DNA from 4 places in the Allobosea sp. MMO-172 genome. Region 2 is predicted to be linked to each of the others. Evidence: riboswitches for the same ligand, from Rfam matches in the RefSeq annotation. Region 2 holds a riboswitch; each other region holds the start of a gene.
What was found. Region 2 has a riboswitch for thiamine pyrophosphate ahead of WFK61_RS11820 (TenA family protein). Riboswitches for the same ligand answer to the same signal wherever they lie in the genome.
Positions count from the first base shown of each region.

Region 1: linked by a shared signal. The riboswitch ahead of thiO (glycine oxidase ThiO) and the one ahead of WFK61_RS11820 (TenA family protein) in region 2 are both predicted to bind thiamine pyrophosphate.
Region 3: linked by a shared signal. The riboswitch ahead of thiC (phosphomethylpyrimidine synthase ThiC) and the one ahead of WFK61_RS11820 (TenA family protein) in region 2 are both predicted to bind thiamine pyrophosphate.
Region 4: linked by a shared signal. The riboswitch ahead of WFK61_RS03130 (LuxE/PaaK family acyltransferase) and the one ahead of WFK61_RS11820 (TenA family protein) in region 2 are both predicted to bind thiamine pyrophosphate.

Region 1 covers NZ_JBBCUM010000013.1:52,264-59,614, reverse strand. Annotated here, with positions in the region: gene WFK61_RS18740 (L-serine ammonia-lyase) at 6-1,385, opposite strand; gene WFK61_RS18735 (alpha/beta hydrolase family protein) at 1,585-2,244, opposite strand; gene WFK61_RS18730 (protein adenylyltransferase SelO) at 2,241-3,713, opposite strand; tRNA gene WFK61_RS18725 (tRNA-Ser) at 3,980-4,070, opposite strand; TPP riboswitch at 4,284-4,386, shown strand; gene thiO (glycine oxidase ThiO) at 4,465-5,460, shown strand; gene thiS (sulfur carrier protein ThiS) at 5,444-5,641, shown strand; gene WFK61_RS18710 (thiazole synthase) at 5,643-6,413, shown strand; gene WFK61_RS18705 (thiamine phosphate synthase) at 6,428-7,042, shown strand; gene WFK61_RS18700 (Rdx family protein) at 7,190-7,351, opposite strand, start outside.
Region 2 covers NZ_JBBCUM010000006.1:237,917-245,267, forward strand. Annotated here, with positions in the region: gene WFK61_RS11810 (FecR family protein) at 1-157, opposite strand, end outside; gene WFK61_RS11815 (RNA polymerase sigma factor) at 258-761, opposite strand; TPP riboswitch at 1,400-1,514, shown strand; gene WFK61_RS11820 (TenA family protein) at 1,594-2,241, shown strand; gene WFK61_RS11825 (TenA family protein) at 2,244-2,906, shown strand; gene WFK61_RS11830 (bifunctional aconitate hydratase 2/2-methylisocitrate dehydratase) at 3,262-6,051, opposite strand; gene WFK61_RS26130 (PLP-dependent transferase) at 6,965-7,189, shown strand.
Region 3 covers NZ_JBBCUM010000006.1:87,913-95,263, reverse strand. Annotated here, with positions in the region: gene dnaK (molecular chaperone DnaK) at 1-1,503, opposite strand, end outside; gene WFK61_RS11190 (hypothetical protein) at 1,836-2,696, shown strand; gene WFK61_RS11185 (hydroxyethylthiazole kinase) at 2,874-3,614, opposite strand; gene thiC (phosphomethylpyrimidine synthase ThiC) at 3,611-5,488, opposite strand; TPP riboswitch at 5,568-5,672, opposite strand; gene WFK61_RS11175 (hypothetical protein) at 5,744-5,941, opposite strand; gene WFK61_RS11170 (OmpA family protein) at 6,193-7,329, opposite strand.
Region 4 covers NZ_JBBCUM010000001.1:652,725-660,075, forward strand. Annotated here, with positions in the region: gene rfbD (dTDP-4-dehydrorhamnose reductase) at 1-319, shown strand, start outside; gene rfbA (glucose-1-phosphate thymidylyltransferase RfbA) at 316-1,191, shown strand; gene WFK61_RS03120 (mannose-1-phosphate guanylyltransferase/mannose-6-phosphate isomerase) at 1,208-2,620, opposite strand; gene WFK61_RS03125 (UDP-glucose dehydrogenase family protein) at 2,818-4,164, opposite strand; TPP riboswitch at 4,348-4,477, shown strand; gene WFK61_RS03130 (LuxE/PaaK family acyltransferase) at 4,570-5,646, shown strand; gene WFK61_RS03135 (acyl-CoA reductase) at 5,652-7,100, shown strand; gene WFK61_RS03140 (ABC transporter ATP-binding protein) at 7,090-7,351, shown strand, end outside.

The DNA.
Region 1 (7,351 bases), on a different contig from region 2:
AGGGCTCAGCATTCCGGCAGGTTGACCGCGAGCCCGCCGAGGCTGGTTTCCTTGAAGCGCTCGTTCATGGCTTCGCCGGTCTGGCGCATCGCTTCGATGCAGTTGTCCAGCGGCATGAAATGCGAGCCGTCGCCGCGCAGCGCCAGCGATGCGGCTGCGACCGCTTTGATCGCGCCGATGCCGTTGCGCTCGATGCAGGGCACCTGGACGAGACCGGCAGCAGGGTCGCAGGTCATGCCGAGATGGTGCTCCAGCGCGATCTCGGCCGCATTCTCGATCTGGGCGGGAGTGCCGCCGAGCACGGCGCAGAGCCCGGCCGCGGCCATCGCGGCGGCGGAGCCGACCTCGCCCTGGCAGCCGGCCTCGGCCCCGGAGATCGAGGCATTGTGCTTGATCAGCCCGCCGATCGCCGCCGCTGTTAGCAGGAAATCGGCGACCTTCTCCGGTTCGGCGCCGACGCAATGGTCGAGATAGTAGCGCAGCACGGCCGGCACGACGCCGGCGGCGCCGTTGGTCGGCGAGGTCACGACCCGGCCGCCGGCCGCGTTCTCCTCGTTCACCGCCATGGCATAGACGCTGAGCCAATCCGTCGAGGCATGCGGCTGGGCGCGGTTGGCGAGCTTTTCCGCCGCCAGCTGCTGATGGATGCGCGCCGCTCGGCGCCGCACGCGCAGGCCGCCGGGCAGTTCACCCTCCTGGCTCATGCCGCGTTCGATGCAGTCGTTCATTACCGACCAGAGCCGGGCGAGGCCGTTCTCGACCTCTTCCGGTGACTGGCGGTGGATCTCGTTGGCGCGCTTCATCTCCGCGATGGAAAGGCCGCTTTCCCGGGCCATGCGCAGCATCGATGCCGCATTGGCGAACGGGTAGGGCCAGGAGGCGGCTTCCGTCGTTGCGGCCGGCGCCTCGCGCTCCTGCGCCGTCACCACGAAGCCGCCGCCGATCGAGTAATAGGTCTCGGACAGGAGTTCCGTCCCGGCGGAATCGCGGGCGCTGAAGACGAGCCCGTTGGCATGGCCGGGCAGGGGCGGCCCGTAGTCGAAGACGATGTCCGTCGCGGGGTCGAAGACCAGCGGCGGCAAGCCGTCATGGCGCAGGAGATGGCTGCGGCCGAGCTCGTCGAGCTGACGTTCGGCGGCATCGAAATCGAAGGCGGCCGGCGTCCAGCCGAGCAGGCCGAGCGCCACGGCGCGGTCCGTGGCATGGCCCTTTCCGGTGAAGGCGAGCGAGCCGTAGAGCGTCGCGCGGACGGCCGCGGCGCGGTCGCGCGACGGGTCCTGTCGCAGCAGCGCGAGGAAATGCCCCGCCGCCGTCATCGGTCCCATCGTATGCGAGGACGACGGACCGATGCCGATTTTGAAGACGTCGAATACGCTCAGGAACATTCCCGCCCCCTGTCGAACCGTTTTTTATGCGGAGTGCGAAACCCGGAAGGATTTCGTCACGCCGTCACGCTTTGGATCGCCTGCATCCGAGCCCAGGCCATCGCCTATTTCGATGGCATGACGGGCGGTGAAAGGGAATGTCCGAGCGGGGCGCTTGTCGTCACATCTCTTTTGCCGGGACAAGCGCTGCGCCGCCGCTTCACGCACTGTCGGCCGGATACGCGCCGAGCTTTCCGGCCCAGCCGCGGACGGCCCCGGCCATGGTCCCGAGATGATCGGCGGCGGAGAAGCCGGATATCCGCTTGCGCGGCTTCAGGTCGTGATCGCCGTCTTCCAGCCAGAGCAGATCGATGGCTGGCGAAAGCGCGTAGGTCGAGACCTCCTCGCGGGTGCCGAATTCGTCGCGCGTGCCCTGCACGATCAGGGCCGGCGTCTTCAGATCGGCGAGATGCGCGGTTCGCAATTGCCCGGGCTTGCCGGGCGGATGGAAGGGATAGCCGAGGCAGAGCAGGCCCTGGATCCGTCCGGCATCCAACAGGGAATCGGCCACCATGCTGGCGACGCGCCCACCCATCGACTTGCCGCCGATGACGAGCGTGCCCCTGGCGCCGAGCGCCTCGATCGCGGCGAGATATTCCGGATTGAGCTTCTCGGCCTTTGGCGGCGGTGTGCGTGCGGTTCCGGTTCGCCTTGCCGCCATGTAGCCGAACTCGAAGCGTGCGACGCGAAAGCCGGCCCCGGCCAGCGCCTTGGCCGCCGCCGTCATCGATGCCGAGTCCATCGGCGCGCCGGCTCCGTGCGCCAGCAGGATCGTGATTGCGGCCTGCTCGGGGCCATCGAACAGGAACATCGGCTTCAGGTCCCGCAGAACGTCGCCAGCACGCGCTCATGCAAGGCCGGTGGCCGCGCATAATCCTCACGGCCGGGCTGGATGTCGAACGGCCGGGCGAGGACCTCCAGCAGCGTCTCGAACGGCGCAAGATCGTTGCGCTCGACGGCGGCCTCGATCACCGCCTCGACCTGATGGTTGCGCGGGATATAGAGCGGGTTGGCGCTGAGCATCGCAGCTTGCCGCGCCTCCGCCGGCGCCGCCTCTCGCAGCAGGCGCTGGCGCCATCGCTCTTCCCAGGCGTCGAAGGCGGAAGGATTGGCGAAGAGGCTGCGACAGGCATCGGCATCTCCCGCCGGGCCGGCGGCCTCGCTCAGCCGGCGGAAGACCAGCGTGAAATCGGCTTCGCCCTGCTGCATCGCCTCAAGCAGCGTCCTGATGAGATCGACATCCTCCGCTTCCTCGGACGCAAGGCCGAGCTTCCGGCGGAGCCCGGCGATCAGATGGGTCTGGAATTGCGGATCGAACCGGTCGATCGCCTCCTGCGCGATCGCCACGGCCTTGTCCTGGTCCTGCGCCAGCAACGGCAGCAGCGTCTCGGCGAAGCGGGTCAGGTTCCAGCGGGCGATCGGCGGCTGATTGGCATAGGCATAGCGGCCGCGCTCGTCGATCGAGCTGAACACGGTCGTCGGGTGATAGGTGTCCATGAAGGCGCAGGGGCCGTAATCGATGGTTTCGCCGGCGATCGACATGTTGTCCGTGTTCATCACGCCGTGAATGAAGCCGATCGTCATCCATTGCGCGATGAGCGCGGCCTGCGCGGCGATCACTGCTTCCAGCAGGGCGAGGTAGCGCCCGTCGCCCGTGCAGGCTGGATAGTGCCGGATGATGACATGGTCGGCGAGCAGGCGCAGGCCCTCGTGATCGCCCCGCGCGGCGAAGAACTGGAAGGTGCCGATCCGGATATGGCTGGAGGCGACGCGGGTCAGCACGGCACCGGGCAGCAGCGTCTCGCGCCGGACGGAATCGCCCGTCAGGACGACGGCCAGCGCCCGCGTCGTCGGCACGCCGAGCGTCGCCATCGCCTCGCTGACGATATACTCGCGCAGCACCGGGCCCAGCGCGGCACGGCCATCGCCCCGGCGCGAGAACGGGGTCGGGCCCGCGCCCTTGAGCTGGATATCCTGGCGCCTGCCGTTCCGGTCGACGATCTCGCCCAGCAGGATGGCGCGCCCGTCGCCGAGCTGCGGGCTGAAGCCGCCGAACTGGTGCCCGGCATAAGCCGTGGCGATCGAAGCGGCGCCCACGGGGACGTCATTGCCGGCCAGCATCGCCACGCCGTCCGGGCTCTTCAGCCAACCCGCGTCGAGCCCGAGCTGCGCCGCCAGCGGCTCGTTCAGCCGCAGCAGCCGCGGCGCGGGAACCGGCGTCGGGGCGACCGTGGCGTAGAAGCGCTCAGGCAGGCGCGCATAGGAATTGTCGAAGGGGATCGCGACCATCGACCATAGATATACCCGGCAGGCCACGGCGCAACATCGAGGAGATTGAGGCGGACGTGGTGAACTGGCGGTGCGCTCGCCCCTGGAAGTCCGCGACGGCAAGCGTACGATTCTTTTCCTTCCGGCGGACTTTTGAACCGGGTCTGCGCCGGCGTGGATGCTCCTCAGCCCCGTGGCGGGTCGGGTGCTGCGGCAATCAGGACGCGCAGCTGACGCAGCTTAAGCCGTTGGGCTCTCGGCAGAAATCGCAAAGGCGGGAAAAGGAGTGGCGGAGACGGAGGGATTCGAACCCTCGATACCCTTGTGGGGTATGCTCATTTAGCAAACGAGTGCCTTCAGCCTCTCGGCCACGTCTCCGGCGAGAGGCTCTATGCCCGATTGCCGAGGCGTTTGACAAGCCTCGTCGGCAACTTCCTTCTCACTGTCTGTGCATGCGTGTGGTCTGCACGAGCGATCCCTCCCGTGTGAAGGGAGGGCGCAACCGGTTTCCCTCGTGCTAGGGCGGCATCTTCCGCAAAGGAGCTGTGCGCCGGCTTGCCTTGCCCCTCTGCCCGGCAGCCACTAGATTGGGCCCGTCCGTTGGGGTGCCGAGAGGCTGAGAGGCGCGGGTTTGCGCCAACCCATCGTACCTGATCCGGGTAATGCCGGCGAAGGGAACGGTCTTCGGCTCGCAGATATTCCGCTCGTGCCCCAGGCCGCTGCCTTTCCGGGAGCAGGGAAGAGCATGACGGCGCAACGCCTTCAGTCAGGCTTGAATGTCGCGGTGGTCGGCGCCGGCGTGGTCGGTTTGGCCTGCGCCACCGAATTGCTGGCGCGCGGCGCCAGCGTGACCGTCCATGAGCGCGGCCCCCACATCGGCGCCGCCGCCTGTTCCTGGTATGCCGGCGGCATGCTGGCGCCCTGGTGCGAGGGCGAGAGTGCCGAGGAGCCTGTGATCCGGCTTGGCCAGCAGGCGGCCGCCTGGTGGGAGCGCCATGCCGGCGGCGTCGCCCGCAACGGCACGCTCGTCGTCGCACCCAGCCGGGATCGTTCGGAATTGCGCCGCTTCGGCCAGCGCACCAGCCATTTCGAGGAGATCGACGGCGAGGCCATCGCCGGTCTGGAGCCCGACCTCGCCGGACGATTCTCGCGTGGGCTGTTCTTTGGCGGGGAGGGACATCTCGACCCCCGCCGCGCGGTCGCTGCGCTCGCCGAGCGGCTCATCGCCAACGGCGCCGTCATTCAGTTCAACAGTGCCGCCGAGCCCAGCGATCTCGATGCCGATATCGTGCTCGATTGCCGGGGACTGGCGGCGCGCGATGTCCTACCGGATCTGCGCGGCGTCAAGGGCGAGATGCTGCTGCTGCGCAGCGACGATATCAGCCTGTCGCGGCCGGTCCGGCTGCTGCATCCGCGCATCCCGCTCTATATCGTGCCGCGCGCGGATGGGCTGTTCATGGTCGGCGCGACGATGATCGAGAGTGGCGAGCGCCGCCGCATTTCCGCCCGCGCCATGCTGGAACTGCTCGGCGCGGCCTATGCGCTGCATCCGGCCTTCGCCGAGGCAGAAATCGTCGAGATCGGCACCGATGCCCGCCCGGCTTTCCCCGACAATCTGCCGCGGCTGACGCGTCGCGGCCGGGTGATCCATGTCAACGGGCTCTATCGCCACGGCTTTCTGCTCAGCCCCGCCATGGCGCGGATGGCGGCCGATGCCGTGCTGAACCCGCAAGCTAGACCGGAGATGCTGCATGACCTTGCTGCTTAACGGCGCGCCGCAGGAGATCGTGGCCAGGACGCTGGCCGAGGCGCTGGCCGAACTGGGCTATGGCGGCCGCATCGTCGCCACCGCGGTGAACGGTGATTTCGTGCCGGCCCGCAAGCGCGCCGAGACAGCCCTGAACGAGGGCGACCGCATCGAGATCGTCGCACCGATGCAGGGAGGTTGAGATGGCATCCTTCTACGGCTTCGAGCCCGAGAACCCGCTTTTCCTCGGCACGGCGCAATATCCGTCGCCGGCGATCCTCGCCGAGGCGGTGAAGCGCTCCGGTACCGAGGTCGTCACCGTCTCGCTGCGCCGGGAATCGTCAGGCGGTGCCGGTCAGGCTTTCTGGGCGCTGATCCGCGAGCTCGGCGTCAAGGTCCTGCCGAACACGGCCGGCTGCCACACCGTCAAGGAGGCGGTCACCACCGCGCAGATGGCGCGCGAGGTCTTCGGCACCGACTGGATCAAGCTCGAGGTGATCGGCGAGGACGATACGCTCCAGCCGGATGTGATCGCGCTGGTCGAAGCCGCGCGCATCCTCGCTGACGACGGCTTCAAGGTCTTTCCCTACACCACCGAGGATCTCGTTGTCGGCGGGCGTTTGCTCGATGCCGGCTGCGAGGTGCTGATGCCCTGGGGCGCGCCGATCGGATCGGGCAGGGGGCTCAACAATCCCTATGGCCTGCGCAGCATGCGCCAGCATTTCCCGGATGTGCCGCTCGTCGTCGATGCGGGCATCGGCCTGCCCTCCCATGCCGCGCAGGCGATGGAGATGGGTTATGACGGCATTCTGCTCAACACCGCCGTCGCCAAGGCCGGCGATCCCGCCGCGATGGCCGAGGCCTTCGCGCTCGCCATCCGCGCCGGCCGGCAGGCTTTCGCCGCGCAGCCGATCGAGGCGCGTGACATGGCCGCTCCCTCCACGCCCGTCATGGGCAAAGCCTTCCTCGCCTGAAGGGCATGTCTCGCATGAAGCTCGACCCGTTCTATCCCATCTTCGACAGTGCCGATTGGCTGGAGCGGATGCTGCCGCTTGGCGTCAAGCTGGTGCAGTTGCGCGTCAAGGATCGTCCCGAGACCGAGGTCGCCCGCGAGATCGCCCGGGCGAAGACGCTCTGTGCTGCGGCCGGCTGCGTGCTCGTCGTCAACGACTACTGGAAGCTCGCCATCGCCGAGGGCTGCGACTTCATCCATCTCGGCCAGGAGGATCTCGACGACGCCGATCTCGATGCGATCCGCAAGGCCGGCCTGAAGCTCGGCATCAGCAGCCATGACGAACCCGAGCTGGAGCGCGCGCTGGCGGCGAAGCCGGACTATGTCGCGCTCGGCCCGGTCTATCCGACGATCCTGAAACAGATGCGCTTCGGTCCGCAGGGCCTGGAGCGGCTGGGCGAATGGAAGCGCCGCATCGGCGACCTGCCGCTGGTCGGCATCGGCGGCATCTCGCTGGAGCGGGCGCCGGGCGTGTTCGAGGCCGGCGCCGACATCGTCGCGGCGGTGACCGATATCACCTTGAACGCCGATCCCGAGGGACGGCTGAAGGCCTGGATCGCGGCGACGCGGAAGCACGGGGCCACAGCCTGAACGCTGTCATCCCGGGCGCAGCGAAGCGGAGACCCGGGATCCATTCCGGAGCGCTTCCGAAATGGGTTCCGGCATGGATCCCGGATCGGCGCGGCTTCGCCGCTTGTCCGGGATGACCACGCAGTATTGTGATGGTGGAGAGTGCTCTCAGCTCTCCGCCTCGGCCGACATCGTGTGGCCGTCGACATGGCCGAGGCTGCGCTCGGGGTCGAGGCGGTCGCGCACGCGCTGCTTCAGCACCTTGGAATCCGGGAAGCCGCCATCGGCCTTGCGGTCCCAGATCAGCTCGCCGTCGTATTGGATCTGGAA
Region 2 (7,351 bases):
CGACGCGCGCCCAGGCGCGCTCATGCGCCGGGCTGCGCGCCCGCCACGAGCGCATCATCTCGCTCGCCACCGGATTGGCGGGGTCGTTCTGCAGGCGGATCACGAGGTCGATCGCCTCGTCGGTCAGCCTGTCCTGGTCCTGTTCCGTTTCGCGCATCCGTCATCCTTCGGCGTGGCGCGGCCCAAGGCCGACGACACACGCCTACCGTCTATAACAAACGAGCGGCGGAAAAATTCACCAGCAGGGCAGGCTGGTTTCAGAGATCGTCGACCCGCGCGAGCAGATGGCGATAGGCCTCGTGGATCAGCCCCCAGGCCCGGGCATTCGACAGGCCGAGTTCCCGGGCGACCTCCGCGATCGTGCAATCGCCGATCCGGTGCATCTCGAAGGCCAGGCGGGTGCGCTCGGGCAGTTCCGCGAGCGCCTGCTGGGTCTGCGCGAGGCACTGGCGGGAATAGACGATCCGCTCGGGCGACGGCGCAGGGTCGGCGATCTGCGCGGCATCCTCGGCCGGCAGGTCCGTGAAGGATACGATCGCGTCGCGCCGGTGATGGTTGATGCTGAGATTGCGCGAGACCTGATAGAGATAGGCTCGGGGATTATGGTTGAGCCCAGCTTCGGGCGGAGGCGCGGCGAGCACGCGCACGAAGGTGTCCTGCGTCAGGTCCTCGGCCGTCTCGGGGCTGTGGCCGCGCTTGCGCAGGAAGCGGTTGATGTCGCGGGCATAGCGCACGAACAGCTGCTGCAGGTCCCAGCTCATCGCACCTTCACCGGCTCTGCGGCGCAAGGGAGCAGGCAGCCGGGCAGCATCGCTGGATGCGCCTGGCTCCGCTCCTGTGAGCCGTCAGGGAATGGTCTGGCGTAGGTCATGAGCCAGGGCGACCAAGGGCTAGGGCAAAGTTCAAATCGTTCAGCCGATCTTCGGCGTCATGGTGCCCGTGGATAAACGAGCAGGGATTTCCTTGCAATGACAATGATTTAGAACTATTTCAGAGTGCATCTTCAGCATCGGGAATTCCGAATGCCGTTCACGGAATCCATGCTACGGCGGCTGCCGATGGTGCTGGTGGGGCACGGCAGTACCCACTGCGAACAAAGCGTTATCCCGCTCAGCTAGACCGAAAATGCTCGAAACTTGGCGAGATCCAGCCTTGCCCCGGGGATGTGGACATGCGCTCCCGGGCGATCGCCACTATCAAGCCGTTGGCGCACCTCGGAAAAGCCAAGCGCAGAGCCGCCCGCTGAACGCTTGAGATCATTGGGCACCGCTAACCGCTCGCGTAGCGATCCCGCGTTCTCGTGAAACCCGCGGGAGCGGCATCGGACAGCGTATTTTTCGGGCCGCGAATGGCGTCGGCAGATGCCTCGGTGACATTGCTTCTGGTCTCGCCTACAAATGTCCGGACCAAGGGGTGTCCCGCAAGGGGCTGAGATACCGCTGGCGCGAGCAGCGCGGTGACCCTTCGAACCTGATCCGGATCATGCCGGCGAAGGGATGGGAATTGTCAGCCCTGCCTTTTGCCGGCCTCGTCGCGAGGCTGCATCATGTCGGAAAGCCGCGGTCTCGCTGCCAAGCGTGGAAGGGCAGCATCATGACCGAACGATTCACCGAGACGCTCAAGCAGGCCAGCGAGCCGGCCTGGACGAAAGCCGTTGAGCACCGCTTCGTCACTGAACTCCTCGCAGGCTCGATCTCCGACGAGGTCATGGCGTCGTATCTCGTTCAGGACCACCGCTTCCTCGACAGCTTCCTGACGCTGCTCGGCGCGGCCATTGCCACCGCGGATAGCTTCGATGCACGGCTGCGCTTCGGCCGTTTCGTCGGCATGGTGTCGGGCGAGGAGAACACCTATTTCCTGCGCGCCTTCGACGCATTGGGCGTGACGCAGGCGCAGCGCGAAGCCATTCCCGATGCAGCGCCCACCAAAGGCTTCCAGGCGATCATGAGGGAAGCTGCGGAAACCCGCTCCTATGCCGCGGCACTTTCGGTGCTGAATGTCGCCGAATGGCTCTATCTTGACTGGGCGTCCCGCGCGCCGCGGCCCTTGCCAGACAATTTCGTCCATGCCGAATGGGTCACGCTGCACGACAATCCCGACTTCCGCGACTTCGTCGCCTTCCTGCGCTCGGAGCTGGATCGCGTCGGCCCCTCCGAAGCGGAGGTCAGCCGGGATTTCTTCCTTCGGGCCGTCTCGCTCGAACTCGCCTTCTTCGATGTCGCCTATGAGGCAGCGGAGTGATCATGGACGTCTTCGATCGTCTCAAGCAGGCCGCTGTTCCCGAATGGCAGAGCTATGTCGACCATGCCTTCGTTCGGCAGCTGGGCCAGGGCACGCTGCCGGAAGCCGCGTTCCGCACCTATCTCGTGCAGGATTACCTGTTCCTGATCCAGTTCGCCCGTGCCTGGGCGCTCGCCGCCTATAAGAGCCGCACCATCGCCGACATCCGCGCCGCGCAGATGGGGCTGGCTGCAATTCTGGACGAGACGGAGCTGCATGTGCGGCTCTGCGCACGCCGCGGGATTTCGCGCGCGGAGCTCGATGCCGCGCCGGAGCATCCGGCGACGGTCGCCTATACGCGCTTCGTGCTGGATTGCGGCGCGGCCGGAGATCTGCTCGACCTCCAGGTGGCGCTGGCACCTTGCGTCATCGGTTACGCCGAGATCGGCAATGCGCTTGCCCCCGACGGTGTGGCTGCGCTGGCCGAGCATCCCTACCGCGACTGGATCGCCGAATATGCCGGCGAAGCGTATCAGGACGTCGCCGCAGCCGCCCGAAAGCAGCTCGACAGGCTTGCCGCGCGAAGCATGACCGAGCATCGTTTCGGCGAGCTGGCTGCCCTCTTCAGCAAGGCGTCGCAGCTGGAAGCGGATTTCTGGCAGATGGGGCTTGAGGCTGCTGGTTGACGGCCTTGCGCCGGCACGACGTGATGTTGTCGGCGCATTTCACCGATCTCCAGCGAACCGGCCCAATCGGCGTCTCACAAGGAGGCTGTAGGAAATCCATCTTCGATTCTTGGCGGACCACCTGATCAAGATGTCAGCGCACCACATGGGCGACGGGGTTCGGCACGATTGCCGTCCAGTCTCCGCGCGCATGTGCGAGCGCAAGGCGCAGATTGTCCTCCAGAGGCGCAGCGACGACTTAAACGACGTGCCGGCCCGGATGGTCTCGTGGTACGTCGAGGTCAGAACGGGCTGCGCCTTGGTGGCTCGCCCATTCCGCTCCTCGCATCAGCTGACGACGAGTGGCGATCTGACGTCAGTAGTGGACCGATAATGCATCGATACGGGCCGTCTTGGGCGGAGCGAACTTCGTCAGGTCGATCCCGTCGACGGCAGCGCGATACTCCTCGATGCTGGGCGTACGGCCGAGAATGGCCGAGAGCACGACGACGGGAGTCGAAGCTAGCAGCGACTCGCCCTTTTTCTCGGCGGTGTCCTCGACAACGCGCCCCTGGAACAGGCGGGTCGAGGTCGCCAGGACGGTATCGCCCTTTTCGGCCTTCTCCTGGTTGCCCATGCAAAGATTGCAGCCGGGACGCTCGAGATAGAGGATGTTCTCGTATTCGGTCCGATTGCTCGTCTTCGGCTTGAGATCGTCGAACTCGTAGCCCGAGTACTTCTGCAGGATCTCCCAGTCGCCTTCAGCCTTCAGCTCGTCGATGATGTTGTAGGTTGGGGCCGCGACCACCAGCGGCGCCCTGAACTCGACCTTGCCTTCGGCCTTCTCCAGGTTCTTCAGCATCTGGGCGACGATCTTCATGTCGCCCTTGTGCACCATGCAGGAGCCGACGAAGCCGAGATCGACCTTCTTCTCGCCCCGATAATAGGAGACCGGGCGGATCGTGTCGTGGGTGTAGCGCCTGGAGACGTCCGCATTGTTGACGTCGGGATCGGCGATCATCGGCTCGTCGATCACGTCCAGATCGACGACGACCTCGGCGAAATACTTCGCATTGGCATCCGGGGTCAGCGCTGGCTTCTCGCCCGAGCGGATCTCGGCGATACGCTGGTCCGCCTTGGCGATCAGGCCCTTCAGCGTCTGGGCCGCATTCTCCATGCCCTTGTCGATCATGATCTGGATGCGCGACTTCGCGATCTCCAGCGACTCGATCAGCGTCTCGTCCTGGCTGATGCAGATCGAGGCCTTGGCCTTCATCTCCGCCGTCCAATCCGTGAAGGTGAAGGCCTGGTCGGCCAGCAGCGTGCCGATATGCACTTCGATGATGCGGCCCTGGAAGACGTTGTCCCCGCATTGCTGCAGCATCTGCGCCTGGGTCGCATGCACGACGTCGCGGAAGTCCATATAGGGCTGCATCTTGCCCTTGAACGTGACCTTCACCGATTGCGGGATCGGCATGGTTGCCTCGCCGGTCGCCAGCGCCAGCGCCACCGTGCCCGAGTCGGCGCCGAACGCCACGCCCTTGGACATGCGGGTATGGCTGTCGCCGCCGATGATGATAGCCCAATCGTCCACGGTGATGTCGTTCAGCACCTTGTGGATGACGTCCGTCATCGAGTGATAGACCCCCTTGGGGTCGCGCGCCGTGATCACGCCGAAATTGTTCATGAAGGACATGAGCTTCGGAATGTTTGCCTGGGCCTTCTTGTCCCAGACCGACGCCGTATGGCAGCCGGACTGATAGGCGCCGTCCACCAGCGGCGAGATGACGGTAGCCGCCATCGCCTCGAGCTCCTGCGCGGTCATCAGGCCGGTCGTATCCTGCGACCCGACAATGTTGACCTTTACGCGGACGTCCGAGCCCGCATGCAGCACCTTGCCCGGCGTGACGCCGACAGCGTTGCGATTGAATATCTTCTCGACCGCGGTCAGGCCCTGCCCCTCGATGGAGATTTCCTTGTTCGGGGCGAAGACCGGAGTCGGCTCGATGCCCAGTGTCTGGGCTGCGAAGGTCTGGAGCTTCTTGCCGAAGACGATGGCATAGGAGCTCCCAGCTTTCATGAACTCCATCTTCTGGGGCGTGAAGGCGGAGGCGACGTCGATGAGCTCCTGTCCGTTCTCGTCGCGGAGCTTCTTGCCCTTGGCATCGATCTTCAGGACGGTGCCGGTCTCAACGGAATATTTCTGCTCGAGGATGGGGTTGCCGTCGTTGTTGAGGATAGGCTTGCCGTCCTCGCCGGTCTTCTTGACCCAGTTCTTCAGGTTGATTCCGATGCCGCCGGTGACATCGACCGTGGTGGCGAAGATCGGCGAGATGCCGTTCGTTCCCGCGACGATCGGTGCGACATTGACGAAGGGCACATAGGGGCTGGCCTGCTTGCCCGTCCAGAGCGCGACATTGTTCACGCCCGACATGCGCGACGAGCCGACGCCCATCGTGCCCTTCTCGGCGATCATCATCACGCGCTTGTCCGGGTGCTGCTTCTGCAGCGCCACGATCTCCTGCTGCGCTTCAGGCGTGATCATGCACTGGCCGTGCAGCTCGCGGTCAGAGCGTGAATGCGCCTGGTTGCCCGGTGAGAGAAGATCGGTCGAGATATCGCCTTCGGCGGCGATGAAGGTCACGACCTTGATCTCGTCCTCGACATCCGGGAGCTTGGTGAAGAACTCGGCCTTGGCATAGCTCTCGAGCACGGCCTTCGCGACGGCGTTGCCCGTCTTGAAGGCATCGCGCAGCCGGAACATGTCGGCGTCATAGAGGAAGACCTGGGTCGTCAGCACGTCGCCCGCCTGCTTCGCGAGTGCTGCGTCGTCGCCAAGAGCGATATCGAGCAGAACGTCGACCGAGGGGCCGCCCTTCATGTGCGACAGAAGCTCAAGCGCGAAGGCCGGGGTGATCTCGGAGACCGCGATCTCGCCCAGGATGACCCGCTTCAGAAAGGCCGCCTTGACGCCGGCAGCGCTCGTCGTGCCGGGCAGCGTATTGTAGATGAAGAACCTCAGGGCATCTGCCCTGTGAGCGTTGCCGGCATCCTCGATCAGGCCGGTGATCTCTTCGACCAGCTTGCCGTCATCAAGCGGCTTAGGCGCGAGCCCTTGAGGCTTTCTGGCTTCAATTTCAGCGAGATAATCCTGGTAGAGGCTCATCGTGATCCCGATACGACACAGTGCGCGGATCAGAGACGCAGCCCAAACAGCGACATCTCCAAGGGCGCTAAGCTTTGCACGCACGAACTATGCGACCGCGGGCCGGCTGGCAAGGTAGCGCGTATCGAGAAAGTATGCACTTTGGATTCCGCCCCGATCATACAGGATTCCTAGATCAGCCTGTTTCGGATTGGAATAATGCTAAATATCGACTGAGATCCTCTAGGATTTTCTGATCTGAATGATGATGAAATCTTCGTTGTCTCGATCTTTCGCCGCTGGCAATCAGCTGCCGATGACGTCAGGAGTGCTAAAACCCATCTGCTTGCAAATGGTCGTGATCATCTCTGCGACAATATTCATTCCCTTGTTTCCGTCTTTGAATCCAGCCATGTCGATAGCAGGCGGAGCAATCGAAATCGCAGCTCCGTTCTGACGCTGGCGGAGGAGGACCTGCTCGACGAAATCGGCTCGGACAACAGCACGCCAACGCAGGGCATCGCCGTGCTTCGGCAGATACTGGCTGAAGCTGGCGCCAAAATTCGACCGGCTGCGGCCATTCCTCGTTCGGGAGACGACTACCTCTTCGAAACCATCAACCGCAAATCGACGCAGGCCTTCGAGGCGATCTACCCTGGGTTTCGTGGGGCTAGCGGTTGAGAAGGCTCAAAGAGGCCTCGCTCCGCGCTTCGCGCGGGAGCCGGCGGGTGATCTGCTTGATCACGACCTTCCTCGCATCGACCCGACGGCGGATGTCGCCGCCCAAAAAGATGAGAGAAATCAAAAGGTAAATCGGGAGGGTCACCGCACGGGCGCTGTGCTTATAGTCAATTTAAGTAATTGATGTTGCGTATATTTTTTTATCGACTTTGCGCGGGAGCGTAATCGCCGGGTCTCGCGCGCGGTCGCGGGCATTCGATCGCCTCACCGCGCGCCGTCGGTCTCGGCGACGCGGAACGTTGATCCAGCACCCGACGAGCATGACTCACACGATTGTCAGTCGCGAGGGCCGGCTGAAGCACGCATCAGCGACAGATTACTGCGCCTTTCGATCGGGCTGGAAAGCGTGGAGGATATCCTCGGCGACCTCACCGCAGCGCTCGACGGCTTCAGGATAAATGGATACCGGCAGCCATGAGTGGCTTGCCGGCTTCGTCATCACCGGCAGCAAGTTCTTGTTCCTGGTTCAATGGTCGTTGGAAATATTACGCAATGATTGGCCCGCATGTAGGCCAACATACTTATTTTATTGGAGGTATTGATTGAGGGGCTGGATTGGGCCCGAATGTTGCTCGCGAAT
Region 3 (7,351 bases), 150 kb from region 2:
ACCGCCGGAAGCCTGGATCTTGATCTGCTGCTCCTTGTTGGTGGCCTTGTCCTTCGCCGTCACGGACACGATGCCGTTGGCGTCGATGTCGAAGGTCACCTCGATCTGCGGCATGCCGCGCGGGGCCGGCGGAATACCCATCAGGTCGAACTGGCCGAGCAGCTTGTTGTCGGCCGCCATCTCGCGCTCGCCCTGGAAGACCCGGATCGTCACCGCGTTCTGGTTGTCCTCGGCGGTGGAGAAGACCTGGCTCTTCTTGGTCGGGATCGTGGTGTTGCGGTCGATCAGGCGCGTGAACACGCCGCCCAGCGTCTCGATGCCGAGGGAAAGCGGGGTCACGTCGAGCAGCAGCACGTCCTTGACGTCGCCCTGGAGGACGCCGGCCTGGATCGCGGCGCCGATGGCGACGACCTCGTCAGGGTTCACGCCCTTGTGCGGCTCCTTGCCGAAGAACTGCTTCACGACCTCCTGCACCTTCGGCATGCGGGTCATGCCGCCGACGAGGACGACCTCGTCGATCTGGCCCGCCGACAAGCCGGCATCCTTGAGCGCCTTCTTGCAGGGCTCGATGGTGCGCTGGATCAGGTCGTCGACCAGGCTCTCGAACTTGGCGCGCGAGAGCTTGATGGCGAGGTGCTTCGGGCCCGAGGCATCCGCCGTGATGTAGGGCAGGTTGATCTCGGTCTGGGCCGCGCTCGACAGTTCGATCTTGGCCTTCTCGGCCGCTTCCTTCAGGCGCTGGAGCGCGAGCTTGTCCTTCTTCAGGTCGATGCCCTGCTCGCGCTTGAACTCGTCGGCGAGATACTCGACGAGGCGCATGTCGAAATCCTCGCCGCCGAGGAAGGTGTCGCCGTTGGTCGACTTCACCTCGAAGACGCCGTCGCCGATCTCGAGGATCGAGACGTCGAAGGTGCCGCCGCCGAGGTCATAGACCGCGATGGTGCCGGACGACTTCTTCTCGAGGCCATAGGCGAGCGCAGCCGCCGTCGGCTCGTTGATGATGCGCAGCACCTCGAGGCCGGCGATCTTGCCGGCATCCTTGGTGGCCTGACGCTGGGCGTCGTTGAAATAGGCGGGAACCGTGATGACGGCCTGGGTGACGGGCTGGCCGAGATAGGCCTCCGCCGTCTCCTTCATCTTGGTCAGCGTGAAGGCCGAGATCTGCGACGGCGAATAGTCCTTGCCGTCAGCGGCAACCCAGGCGTCGCCGTTCGAGGCCTTCGTGATCTTGTAGGGGACCAGCGAGAGGTCCTTCTGCGTCATCGGGTCCTCGAAGGTCCGGCCGATGAGACGCTTGATCGCGAAGAAGGTGCGCTCCGGGTTGGTGACGGCCTGGCGCTTCGCAGGCTGGCCGACCAGACGCTCGCCGTCATCCGTGATGGCGACGATGGAAGGCGTGGTGCGCGCGCCTTCCGAATTCTCGATGACCTTGGGCGTCGAGCCTTCCATCACTGCAACGCAGCTGTTGGTCGTGCCGAGGTCGATACCAATGACTTTACCCATGGATGGGATCCCTTTCGATTGAGCAGATCGCCGACCTGCGACGTTTGTGCGCCGCCTGCCGGCCCATGGACCGGATCGCCCCCGCTTCAGCGGCGAACGAAACCGGCATTCCACGTTTGACGGTGGTTAAACCGCCCCTTGGCGGCGTATATAGTGAGGGTGTTCCACCCCTTGCAAGACAGGCGAGCCGATTAAGAATCGGGAGTTCCGGCCGGACAGCCGCCGCGACACGCTTTCTGCCCGGGTGTGGCCTTCCCGTCCTTGCGTAACCCTGCCCGCGCCTGCATGCAGAAAGGCCGTTCCGGTTTCACTGGGCCGCCATGACACGACCGATGCGCCTCATCCTCGCCTCAGCGGCCCTCGCCGCCGCCGTGACGACCGCGCAAGCGCAGCCGCTGCAATTGCCGGGCGCCCAGCCCTTCAACGCGCCCGGAACCCAGCAGGCCGCTCCGACCCAGTCCGGCGCGCCCGCCGGGCCGAAGCCGCCGAGCATGCCCGCCATCAAGGTCGCCGGCGAGGACGCCATCCTCGGCAAGGCCCTGCACCGCCATGGCCATCATGGCGAAGCGGTGTTCTCGAAGACCGCGACGGGCTACGGCCTCAAGCTCAATCTCGACGGCTTCCAGAGCAGCAACCTCGTCGATCCCTGCGCCGTCTCCTTCGGCGACGTGCCGCTCCCGGTCACCGCGCTCGGGCGCCCGGCCGGCGTGCCCCGCTACAAGCTGGAAGCGCCGATCTGCCCGATCGTCTTCGACGTGCTCGACGGCGCCTTCCTCGTGGTCGAGCCGACCGAGCCCTGCATCGTGCAGGCCGCGCAATGCCGGATCGACCCGCGCGGGCTGTGGGGGCCGGACGCCCGCGCCGTCGCCGGGCAGGCCAAGGAGATCGAGAAGGCCCGCGGCAGCGCCGAACGCGCCGTGCGCGAGGGCTATCGCACGCTGACCGCCAAGTCGGACGCGGTCGAGCAGCGCGTGATCGCCCGCGAGCAGGCGGGGTTCTCGGCCGAGCGCGAGATGATCTGCCGGGATTTCCAGCGCGAGGGCCAGTTCGGCTTCTGCGGCGCCCGGATCACCGAGGCCCGGGCCGCCTCGCTGCGCGCCCGGCTCGGGCTCAATACCGAGCCGAAGCCCGCCGCCGCCAAGCCGAAGCCGCGTCCGAAGCCCGCGCCGCTGCCCCTCGCGCCAACGCAGTAGCGGAGCAGAGCACTGTCATAGAGCGCTGTCATCCCGTGCGCGCTGCGGCATGAAATGCCGCTGCGCAGACACGGGACCGCATGACGAGAATGCGCCTCTTCCTGCGCACGGTCCCGTGTCTGCGTCGCAGCACTGCGTGCTGCAACGCGCACGGGATGACAGCGGTGGTTGGTGGCCTCAGCCCATCCGCGCCGCGAGCGCAGCCTCGTCGAGCCCCGCGAGCGCATCGACCAGATGCATCGCGAAGCTGCCGGGCCCGGCAGCGCGCTCAGCCGCGATCTCGCCGGCGATGCCGTAGACGGTCAGCGCCGCCGCCGCCGCGATCACCGGATCGGGCTCGACCGCCCGGCAGGCCGCGACCAGCGCGCTCGATGCGCAGCCAAGCCCGGTCACCTTGCTCATCAATTCATGGCCATGCGCGATCGACAGGCTGCGATCCTCCGTCTCGATGCGGTCGACCGCGCCGGTGGTGACGCGCACGATATCGCGCCGGAGTGCGAAAAGCGGCTCCAGCGTCGCCATTTCCGTGGCGTTGCCGCGCACCAGCACGTCGAACAGCGCGAGCACGTCGCCGACCAGCCGCAGCCGCAAGGGCGAGAGCTCGACGAAGACCGGGTCGAGCACCAGCGGGATGCGGCGCTCCTGCGCGACGCCGACGAGCTTGGGAATGGCGCGCTCGCCTTCGAGGCCGAGCGTGCCGAGATTGATCAGGATCGCGCCCGCTCCCGCCGCGACGGCCTCGACCTCGTCGGGATGGCTGGCCATCGAGGGCACCGCGCCGATGGCCAGCAGCATGTTGGCGGTGACGTTCTGCGCCACCGTATTGGTCAGGCAATGGATGCGCGGGCGGCGCCTGGCCACCCGCGCAAGGATCGATGCGACGCTGGCCGCGTCAAGCTTTTCGCTGAAACCGCTCATTCAGCAGCAGGTAGATAGATACTCCCGCCCTTGTCGAGGAATTCCTTCGATTTTGCGGCCATGCCTTCCACGGCCATAGCCTCGAGGCTCGCGCGCTCGTTGTCGCTCATCGCCAGAACCTCGGCGCGCAGATCCTGCGTGATCTTCATCGAGCAGAATTTCGGGCCGCACATCGAGCAGAAATGCGCGACCTTGTGGGCGTCCTTCGGCAGGGTCTCGTCATGGAACTCCCGCGCCGTATCGGGGTCGAGCGCCAGGTTGAACTGGTCCTCCCAGCGGAAGTCGAAACGGGCGCGGGAGAGCGCATCGTCGCGGATCTTCGCGGCCGGGTGGCCCTTGGCGAGATCGGCGGCATGGGCGGCGATCCGGTAGGTGATGACGCCGGTCTTGACGTCGTCGCGGTTCGGCAGGCCGAGATGCTCCTTCGGCGTGACGTAGCAGAGCATGGCGCAGCCATACCAGCCGATCATCGCCGCGCCGATGCCAGAGGTGATGTGGTCGTAGCCCGGCGCGATGTCGGTGGTCAGCGGTCCGAGGGTGTAGAAGGGCGCCTCGCCGCATTCGCGCAGCTGCTTGTCCATGTTCTCCTTGATCTTGTGCATCGGCACATGGCCGGGGCCCTCGATCATTACCTGACAGCCTTTGTCCCAGGCGATGCTGGTGAGCTCCCCCAGCGTCTCCAGTTCGGCGAACTGGGCGCGGTCATTGGCGTCGGCGATCGAGCCCGGGCGCAGGCCGTCGCCGAGCGAGAACGAGACGTCGTAGCGGCGCATGATCTCGCAGATCTCGTCGAAGCGCTCGTAGAGGAAGCTCTCGCGGTGATGCGCCAGGCACCAGCGCGCCATGATCGAGCCGCCGCGCGAGACGATGCCGGTGACGCGGGATGCCGTGAGCGGGACATAGGGTAACCTGACGCCGGCATGGATGGTGAAATAGTCGACGCCCTGCTCGGCCTGCTCGATCAGCGTGTCCTTGAACACCTCCCAATCGAGCTTGATCGGATCGCCGCCGACCTTTTCCAGCGCCTGGTAGATCGGCACCGTGCCGATCGGGACCGGCGAGTTGCGCAGGATCCAGGAGCGGATGTTGTGGATGTTGCGGCCGGTGGAGAGATCCATCACCGTGTCCGCGCCCCAGCGGATCGCCCAGACCAGCTTCTCGACCTCCTCGGCCGCGCCGGAGGTGACGGCCGAATTGCCGATATTGGCGTTGATCTTGACCAGGAAATTGCGGCCGATCGCCATCGGCTCCAGCTCGGGATGGTTGATGTTCGCGGGGATGATGGCCCGGCCGCGCGCGATCTCCTCGCGGACGAATTCCGGCGTGACGAATTCCGGCACGTTGGCGCCGAAGCTCTCGCCATCGGCATGGCGCTCCCGTGCGCCTTCCAGCATGGCGGCGCGGCCGAGATTCTCGCGATGGGCGACATAGATCATCTCGGGCGTGACGATGCCGGCCTTGGCGAATTCGTACTGCGTCGTCAGCTGGCCGGGCTTCGCCTGCAGGATCGGGCGCTCGGCCGGGCAGGCCGGCACGAGCTGCTCGGCCGAGATGTTGCCGTTATCGGCGGCGGTGACGGCGCGCCCCGCGACCTGCTCGAAGCCGCGCGCGTCGAGCCAGGCGCGGCGCGGCTGGATGAGGCCGGCATTGAGATCGATCTTCGCATCGGTCTCGGTGAAGGGGCCGGAGGGGTCGTAAAGGCGCACCGGCGGCTCGGCATCGGTCGTCAGCACGACCTCGCGGAAAGGCACGCGCATCTCGGGATGCTCGGGCGCGGCGACATAAATCTTGCGCGAACCGATGATCGGCCCGGTCGTCACGCTTTGCGGCGCGGTCTTGACGCTATTCTTCTGGGGTTTGGTGTGGGCATTCATCAGGGGATCTCCTCCTTGGTACAGGTCAGGAGATCCGGCGTCGAAGCGGTTCAAGCGCTGTGATGCGGGTGCAGGCCAAGGCTGCACCGCGTTCCAGTCCCTCCGCCGGTATGACCCGGATCAGGTTCGATGGGTTCAGCTTCGAAAGCCGTCTCAGCCCTTGCGGGCACCCCTCGGAACGCAGACGAGGTTAGGCGCAGCGCCGCCGCTTGGCAACGGGCTGTGCGAAGCTCCGATAGGACTGGAAGGAATGGCTCAGGCCGTGCGGTCGACCAGCGTGCCTTGCCCAGCCGGCAGCGTCGCTTGCGTCTGCTCGACGCTCTGCTGGAGCATGGCGACAAGGCCCTGCTCGGCCTGCGCATTCTGCTTGAGCATCTCGACCGACAGCGCCTGCCGGGTCGAGTCGGCCTGCATCGAGACGATGCTGGTGGCGAGGGAGATGGCGTCGCTCATGGCGGGCACGCTAACCCGGCAACCCTACCAAATCCTCAATCCGGTCCCTCAAGGTGCGATGATAGAGGGCAAGCGAAACAGGCGCAGGGAACGGCTGTTCCCTGCGCCTGTGGAAGAGCGGGGCCGCTTAGATCGCCATGCGTCCCATCGGACGCAGTGTGGCGATCAAGCTTTTGTCTTGGCATCGGATTTCTCCGAAAAGTGGATTCCACTTTTCGGTCCGATGCCTAAAGAGCAACCCCGTCCGGTCGTCACTGGTTCTGGCCGCTCAGCAGCGGCGTGATCCGCCGGAGCGTGACGCGCCGGTTTTCGCGGGAAGCATCCTGCGTGTTCACCTTCAGATACTGCTCGCCATAGCCCTGGGTCGTCAGGTTCTCCGGCGGGATCTGGAAGTCACGCGTCAGGATTTCCGCGACCGATTGCGCGCGGCGATCGGAGAGCGAGAGGTTGTCAACATCGGCGCCGACGGCGTCGGTGTGGCCCTCGACGAGGAAGACCTCGTTGGGCGAACGCTGCAGCGCGCGCTTCACCGAATCCGCGATCACCGACAGGCGTCGGCCCTGATCGGCCCCGACCTGCCAGGAGCCGGTGTCGAAATTGATCGTGTCGATATCGACGCTGCGCATGCGGGCGCGCAGGTCCGGCGAATAGCGGACCTCGTCCAGCGTGTAGCGGCGCGGAATCGCGGCGATCGGCGGGGCGGTGATCGTCTCGTAGATCAGGTCCTCGTCGGCCCGGTCCGCATCGACGATATAGCGCTCGCGCGGGATCGGCAGCGGCGGCGGCGGCAGCACCACGACATCGTCGGCGAAGCGCCCCGGACGGTCCCGCAGCGTATTGTCGATGATGATCACCTCGCGGTTGTCGCGGTCGATGCGGGTGCGGCGGATCAGCCGGCCCTCCTCGTCCGTGACGGTGACGATGCGCGTGCCGTCCGGCCGCTCGAAGATCGTGCGGTTCTCGCCATCGCGGCGCTCGGAGCGGCCCTGCCAGCCGAGATCGCGGAAACGCTGGTCCTCGTCGCGGCGGATGATGGCGCGGCCGTCATCGTCGCGGATGATGGTGCGGCCGGGCTCGCGGATGATGGTGACGTCACCCTCGCGCCGTTCCTCGCGGCGGCTCCGGATATCCTCGAAGCGCTGCGCGCCCTGCGCCGCCATGATGCCGCCGATGACGCCGGCACCGAGGCCGATCGCGCCGGCGACGCCCGGCGAGACGCCGCCGCGGCGGCCTTCACGCTGGGGCGGCTGGCCGGGAAGCCCCGCCGGAGGCTGGCCCGGAGCGAAGCCGGGCTGGCCGGGGGCAGGCCCGACACCGGGTTGCGGCGCCATGCCGGGCGCGCCGCCGGAGGGCAGGCCGGGAGCCGGGCGGCCAGGCTGGCCGGGCACAGCGCCCGCAGGCGGCGTAGGG
Region 4 (7,351 bases), on a different contig from region 2:
CGCGCGCAACCTGACCAGCCGGAAGGACGAGGCTCGCCTGCGCGGCGTGTTCCATATGAGCGCGACGGGCGAGGCCGTCTGGGCCGATGTCGCCGAAGCGATCTTCGCCGAGCGGGAACGGCAGGGCGGCAAGCCGGTGCGGGTCAAGCGCATCGCCACAGACGATTATCCGACGCCGGCCCGCCGACCGGCGAATTCCCGGCTCGATTGCGCCAAGCTCGCGCTTGCCCATGAGGTGCGCCTGCCGGAGTGGCAAAGCTCGCTCCGGCCATGCGTCGCGCGGCTGCTCAAGGATCAGGGCAAGGACCAGCAACGATGAAGGGCATCATCCTCGCCGGCGGCTCCGGCACGCGGCTGCATCCGATGACGCTAGCGACGTCGAAGCAGCTCCTGCCCGTCTATGACAAGCCGATGATCTATTATCCGCTCTCGACGCTGATGCTCGCCGGCATCCGCGAGGTGCTGATCATCTCGACGCCGCACGACCTGCCGAACTTCAGGCGCCTGCTCGGCGACGGTTCGGACTGGGGTATGAGCCTGACCTATGCCGAGCAGCCGCATCCCGGGGGGCTGGCGCAGGCCTATCTGATCGGCGCCGATTTCGTTGCCGGCGAACCGTCGGCCCTGATCCTCGGCGACAACCTCTATTACGGCCACAGCCTGCCGGAAATGATGGCGCGCGCGACCGCCCGCAGCAGCGGCGCGACCGTCTTCGCCTATCATGTCCGCGACCCCGAGCGTTACGGCGTGGTCCAGTTCGACAAGGCCGGCAAAGCGGTCTCGATCGAGGAGAAGCCGAAGGCGCCGAAATCGAGCTGGGCCGTGACGGGCCTCTATTTCTACGATGCCGAGGTGGTCGAGATCGCCCGAAGCCTCAGGCCGTCACCACGCGGCGAGCTGGAGATCACCGACGTCAACCGAACCTATCTGGAGCGCGGCATGCTCTCGGTCGAATCGATGGGCCGCGGCTTCGCCTGGCTCGATACCGGTACGCCCGACAGCCTGCTGGAGGCCGGCGAGTTCGTCCGCACGCTGGAAAGCCGGCAGGGCCTGCGCATCGCCTGCCCGGAGGAGATCGCCGCGCGGCAAGGCTGGATCCCCGCCGCGCAATTGACGCTGCTCGGCGAGAGACTCGCGAAGAGCGATTACGGCCAGTATCTCCTGCGCATCGCAGGCGATCTCGACCGGTAACGCCTCTCGCCGCTGGTTACACGCGCTTGTAGACGTCCTCGATGCGCACGATGTCGTCCTCCTCGAGATAGGAGCCGACCTGCACCTCGATGATCTCGAGGGGTATCTTGCCGGGGTTGGCCATGCGGTGGATGCAGCCGATCGGCAGGTAGATCGACTCGGTCTCGTGGACGATGATCGTCTCGTCGTTGCGCGTGACTTCGGCCGTACCGCGCACCACGACCCAATGCTCGGCGCGGTGATGATGCTTCTGCAGGGACAGGATGCCGCCCGGTTTCACCGTGATGCGCTTGACCTGATGGCGTCCGCCCACATCGACGGAGAGATACTTGCCCCAGGGCCGGTGAATCTCGCGGTGTGCATTCGCCTCCGGCTCGCCATTGGCCGCGACGAGCGCCACCAGCTCCTTGACCTTGTCGGCCTTGGCCTTCGGGGCGACCAGCACGGCGTCGCGCGTCGCGATCACCGCGACATCGTCGAGGCCGATCACCGCGACCAGCCCCTCGTCGGCGCGCACGAGGTTGTTCGAGCCTTCGAGGACATAGCCCCGGCCCTCGACGACATTGCCGCTCGCATCCTTGTCCGAGAGGTCCCAGACCGCCGACCAGCCGCCGACATCCGACCAGCCGAAATGCCCGGCAATGACGGCCGCCTTCCGCGTGCGCTCCATCACGGCATAGTCGATCGAAGTCTTCTTGGCCGCTCCGAAGCTCGTGGGCTCGAGAAGCTGGAAATCGAGATCCGGCTTCGTCCCGGCGACCGCCTCGACGACCGGCGCCAGCACCTCCGGCTCGAAGGCCTCGATCTCGGCGCGCATCGTCGCGGCATCGAAGATGAAGTTGCCGGAATTCCAGAAATAACCGTCGAGCAGATACTGCGCCGCCCGCTGCGCATCCGGCTTCTCGACGAAGGCCGCGACGGCGCGCGCCTCCTCGCCGAGAGCCTCGCCCGGCTGGATATAGCCGTAGCCGGTCGCGGGATGGGTGGGCGGGATGCCGATGGTCACGATGCGGCCCTGTGCGGCGATCTCGCCGGCTTTCCGGCAGGTCTCGACGAAAAGCCCGGCATCGCGAATGACATGGTCGGCCGCAAAGACGCCGACGATCGCCTGGCTGTCGCGCTTGAGGGCGATCTCGGTCGCGACGGCGACGGCGGCGGCCGAATCGCGCCGCATCGGCTCCAGCACGATCTCCGCCGAAAGACCCAGCGCCTGAAGCTGCTCAAGCACCGTGAAACGGTAATCGACATTGGTGATGACGATCGGCTCGGCGAAAACCGAGTGGTCGGAGAGCAGCCTCATCACCCGCTGAAAGGTCGAATCCCGCCCCAGCAGCGGGATGAACTGCTTCGGCATCGTATCCCGCGACACCGGCCACAACCGCGTCCCGGCGCCGCCGCACATCACGACAGGTATGATCTTCGGCGCCATCTCAAAGCCACTCCGCCTTGCGCAACGCCTTCATTCGAACAGCGCGCATGTCCAGTATCGCAACGTAACGGCACCGCTTTACGGGAAGGTGTATGCGGCGCCCGATCGACGGGTTTGGTAGCGAAGTCCTTAAGGAGACGGGCAGGCCCGCGCTGCCGCCTCGGCCGCTACGACGATCGATCGTCCGGGGCATCGGTTCAGGCCGCGGTCTCGGCGTGCCTGCCCTCCGGGGCGTCGATGCCACGGCCGACATCGGCATAGGTGAAGCCCTTGGCGCGGACCTGCTCGGCTCGATAGACATTGCGCAGGTCGACGAGGACGGGCGCCGCCATCGCCGCCTTGACGCGGTCGAGATCGAGCGCGCGGAAGATGTTCCACTCGGTCACGATCACCGCCGCATCCGCGCCGGCCACGCATTCATAGGCGTCGCGGCAATAGGTCACGCCGGCCGGCAGCACCGCCTTGGCCTGCTCCATCCCCTCCGGATCATAGGCTCTGATCGTGGCGCCGCCATCCTGCAGGGTCGTGATCACAGCGATCGAGGGTGCGTCGCGCATGTCGTCGGTGTTCGGCTTGAAGGTCAGGCCCAGCACCGCGATCGTCTTGCCCCGCACCGAGCCGCCGCAGGCCGCCACCACCTTGCGGCCCATCGCCCGCTTGCGCTGGTCGTTCACCGCCGCGACGGTCTCGACGATGCGCGACGGCGTGCCGTAATCCTGCGCCGTCTTGATCAGGGCGAGCGTGTCCTTCGGGAAGCAGGAGCCGCCATAGCCCGGGCCGGCATGCAGGAACTTCGAACCGATGCGGTTGTCGAGGCCCATGCCACGCGCCACGTCCTGGACATTGGCGCCGACCTGCTCGCAGAGATCGGCGATCTCGTTGATGAAGGTGATCTTCGTCGCCAGGAAGGCGTTGGCGGCATATTTCGTCAGCTCCGCCGTGCGGCGGCCGGTGTTCAGGATCGGCGCGTTGTTGAGATAGAGCGGCCGGTAGATATCGGCCATCGCGGCCCGCGCCCGCTCGTCATCGGTGCCGACGACGATGCGGTCCGGCCGCTTGAAATCCTCGATCGCGGCGCCCTCGCGCAGGAATTCCGGATTGGAGACCACGGCGAAATCGGCATCGGGCCGGAGCTCCCGGATGATGCGCTCGACCTCGTCGCCGGTGCCGACCGGAACCGTCGACTTGGTCACGATCACGGTGTAGCCGCGCAGCGCCTGCGCGATCTCGCGGGTGGCGGCATAGACATAGGACAGATCGGCGAAGCCGTCGCCGCGGCGCGAGGGCGTGCCGACGGCGATGAAGACCGCATCCGCCTCGGCCACCGGCCCGGCGAGATCGGTGGTGAAGGACAAGCGCCCCGCCGCCGCGTTGCTGCGCACGAGCTCGGACAGGCCTGGCTCGAAGATCGGGATTTCGCCGCGCTTCAACGCCGCGACCTTGCTCTCGACCTTGTCGACGCACACGACGTCATGTCCGAAATCCGCAAAGCAGGCCCCGGAGACCAGGCCTACATAGCCCGAGCCAACCATCACGATCTTCATCGGTTTCTCCCTGGGGCTGACCCATCATGGCAAGCCGAGGATTGCTGTTCGCAGCTGCGGCATAGCGCAATCACCGGAAAATCGGAATTGGCTTCTTCTCGACGGGCCTGCCCTGGCCCCGCCCCCGGCTGCGATATCGCGGCCGTTATCGCTTGACAGCAGGGCCCACCGCTCGTCATCTGCATCCGTTCCCAGGGGGGCCTCGCTAGGAGGCTGAGATTCCGCCGGCCGGGCTTTCGAGCCTCAAGCAACGCGGTGACCCTCCGAACCTGATCCGGATCATACCGGCGTAGGGATGCGGGACATGCGGCCACCCAAGGCCCTGATTCCAGCTTGCGCCGATGATCCTGTTGCGATCGACGCTTCCGGCTTGTCCGTCGGCGCCGGAACGGAGTGGGCTTTCAAGTGACGCAAGCCGAGATCATCGCGGCGCTATTGGCGTTCATCGCGCTTCCCGATGCATCGGAAGCCGAATTCGAGACGATGGCGCTGAAGGTCTTCGCCTATCAGTTCCGCAACAACGAGCCCTATAAGCGTTTCTGCCTGCAGCGCGGCCGCACGCCGCTCTCGGTGAAGCGCTGGCGCGACATCCCGGCCGTGCCGATCACCGCCTTCAAGGACCTGACGCTGAGCTGCAGCCCGCCTGAAGCCGCCAGCCACGTCTTCATGACCAGCGGCACGACACAAGGCATCCGCGGCCGCAGCTATCACCCGACGCTCGACGTCTGGAGGCGCTCGATGCTGGTGAATTTCCGGGCGCGCTTCATGCGTGGCCGCGAACGCATCCGCATGGGCATCCTCTTCCCCGACGAGGCGGAGCTGCCGAACTCTTCGCTCGCCACCTATCTCTCGCTCGCCAAGCGCGAATGCGGCACGCCGGCTTCCAAAACCTTCATCGATGCTGCCGGTCTCGACCTCGACGGCCTTCTGTCGGCGCTCGCCGAAGCCGAAGCGAGCGGCGAACCCTACGCCCTGCTCGGCGCGAGCTACTCCTTCGTTCCCGTGCTGGATGCGCTCACGGCAAGCGGCCGGCGCTTCGCCCTGCCGGAAGGCAGCCGCATCCTCGATACCGGCGGCTTCAAGGGCCAGTCGCGCGAACTGGGGCCCGACGAATTCTATGACGGGCTCAGCGCCGCCTTCGGCGTGCCGCGCTCCACTTGCATCAACATGTACGGGATGACCGAGCTGAGCTCGCAGCTCTATGACGACGGCAACGCCACCTGCCCGTCGGTGAAATCCGGGCCGCACTGGATTCGCAGCCGCGTCGTCGATCCGCTGACCGGCGCCGACCTGCCCGAAGGCGAGCGCGGTGTGATCGTCCATCACGACCTCGCCCATTTCAACTGCCTCGCGGCGATCCTGACCGAGGATGCCGGCGAGATCGTGCCGGGCGGCTTCAAGCTGCTCGGCCGCGTCGATGGCGAGGCCTCGAAGGGCTGCTCGGTCGCGATCGCCGAATTCCTCGCAGCGGCACGAGGCTGAAGCCGGTGATCGAGCATGCGGGCCATCTGCCGGGCCTGAACGCCAGGACTTTGCGCTGGCGCGAGGTCCGTCACAGCGCCTGGGGCGAGAGCGCCACCATCGCGCTGCCGGAGCTGGACGAGGCGCAGGCGGCGGCGCTCTGCACGCATGTGCGCGACAACGCCCGCGCCCGGCTGAAACGGATGGAGACCGCCCGCATCGTCGCGGCGATCGACGGCGCCGTCGCGCGGCTGCTCGACCGTGAACACCCATTGCGGCGCAAGGCCGAACATTTCCTGCCCATCGTCACGGGCTATGACCGCGAGACCGTCAGGCTCGGCCTGACCGGCTATCTCAAGACCTTCCGCAAGCCGCAATTGCTGCGCTTCCTCGCCGAGGATTTCGCCAATCCCGGCGTGCTCGACGGCTTCCAGCCGACACCGAAGAGCGGCTATCTGCGCGCCCATGGTCCGGAGCTGCTGCTGCATGTCTGGGCGGGTAATGTCCCGGCGCTCTCGCTCTGGAGCCTGATCTGCGGATTGCTGGTCAAGGCCGGCAGCATCGGCAAGCTCGCCTCGGCCGAGCCGCTGACGGCGGGCTGGTTCGCGAGCCTGCTTGCCGAGATCGATCCCGAGATCGGCGAATGCCTCGCCATCACCTGGTGGAAGGGCGGCGAGGCGGCAGCCGAACCGATCTTCCTGCGCGAGGCCGACACCGTCATGGCCTATGGCGGCAACGAGACACTGACGGCGCTGCGCGCGAAGCTACCGATCACCACCCGCTTCCTGCCGCATGGCCACAAGATCGGCTTCGGCGCGATCGCCCGTGAAGCTCTCGACAGCCGCAAGGCGCCTGCGCTGGCCCGGCTCGCGGCTCACGACGTCATCCGCTACGAGCAGCAGGGTTGCTATTCGCCGCAGATGCTCTTCGTCGAGCGTGGCGGAAAAGTGAGCCCTGCGGAGTTCGCCCGCTATGTTGCGCAGGAGCTCGGCGCCCTCGCCTCGCGCCATCCGCGCCGGGCTCTCTCGCAAGGCGAAGCGGCCTCGATCGCCGCATGGCGTGGCACTCAGGAAACCCGCGCGATGGACGGCACCGCGGAGCTTCTCGGCGAGCCATCCGATCCCTGGAGCGTCGCCCATGTCGAGACAGCGGAAGCCCTGAGCCCGACTGGGCTGAACCGCACGCTCAAGCTCGTCGCGGTCGAGAGCCTGGACGCGGTCCCGGCTCTCGTCGCGCCCTATCGCAGTTTCCTGCAGACGGCCGGCCTAGCCGCCTCCCCCGAACGGCTGTTCCGGCTGGCCGAGCGGCTCGCCGAGGTCGGCGTCAGCCGCATCGCTCCGCTCGGCCGGATGACCGCGCCGGAAGCCGGCTGGCATCATGACGGGCGCTTCAGCCTGCTCGACCTCGTCACCTTCAGCGAGATCGAGCAATCGGCCGAGGCCGCGGCAGAGGGGTTCGCGCCCTATGTCGACTGATCCCGCCAAGCCCGGTTTCGTCACGATCGAGCGGGCCAGCTATCGCTATGATGCGGCAGGCCCGGCCGTGGTCGATGCCATCGACTGGACGATCCCGCGCGGCGAGATCCACTGCCTGCTCGGCCGCAGCGGCTGCGGCAAGACCACCTTGCTCAAGCTCGCAGCCGGCCTGCTGATGCCGAGCGAAGGCACGATCCGCATCGGTGGCGAGGCGCTCATCGGCCCGAGCCCGCGCGCCGGCTTCGTCTTCC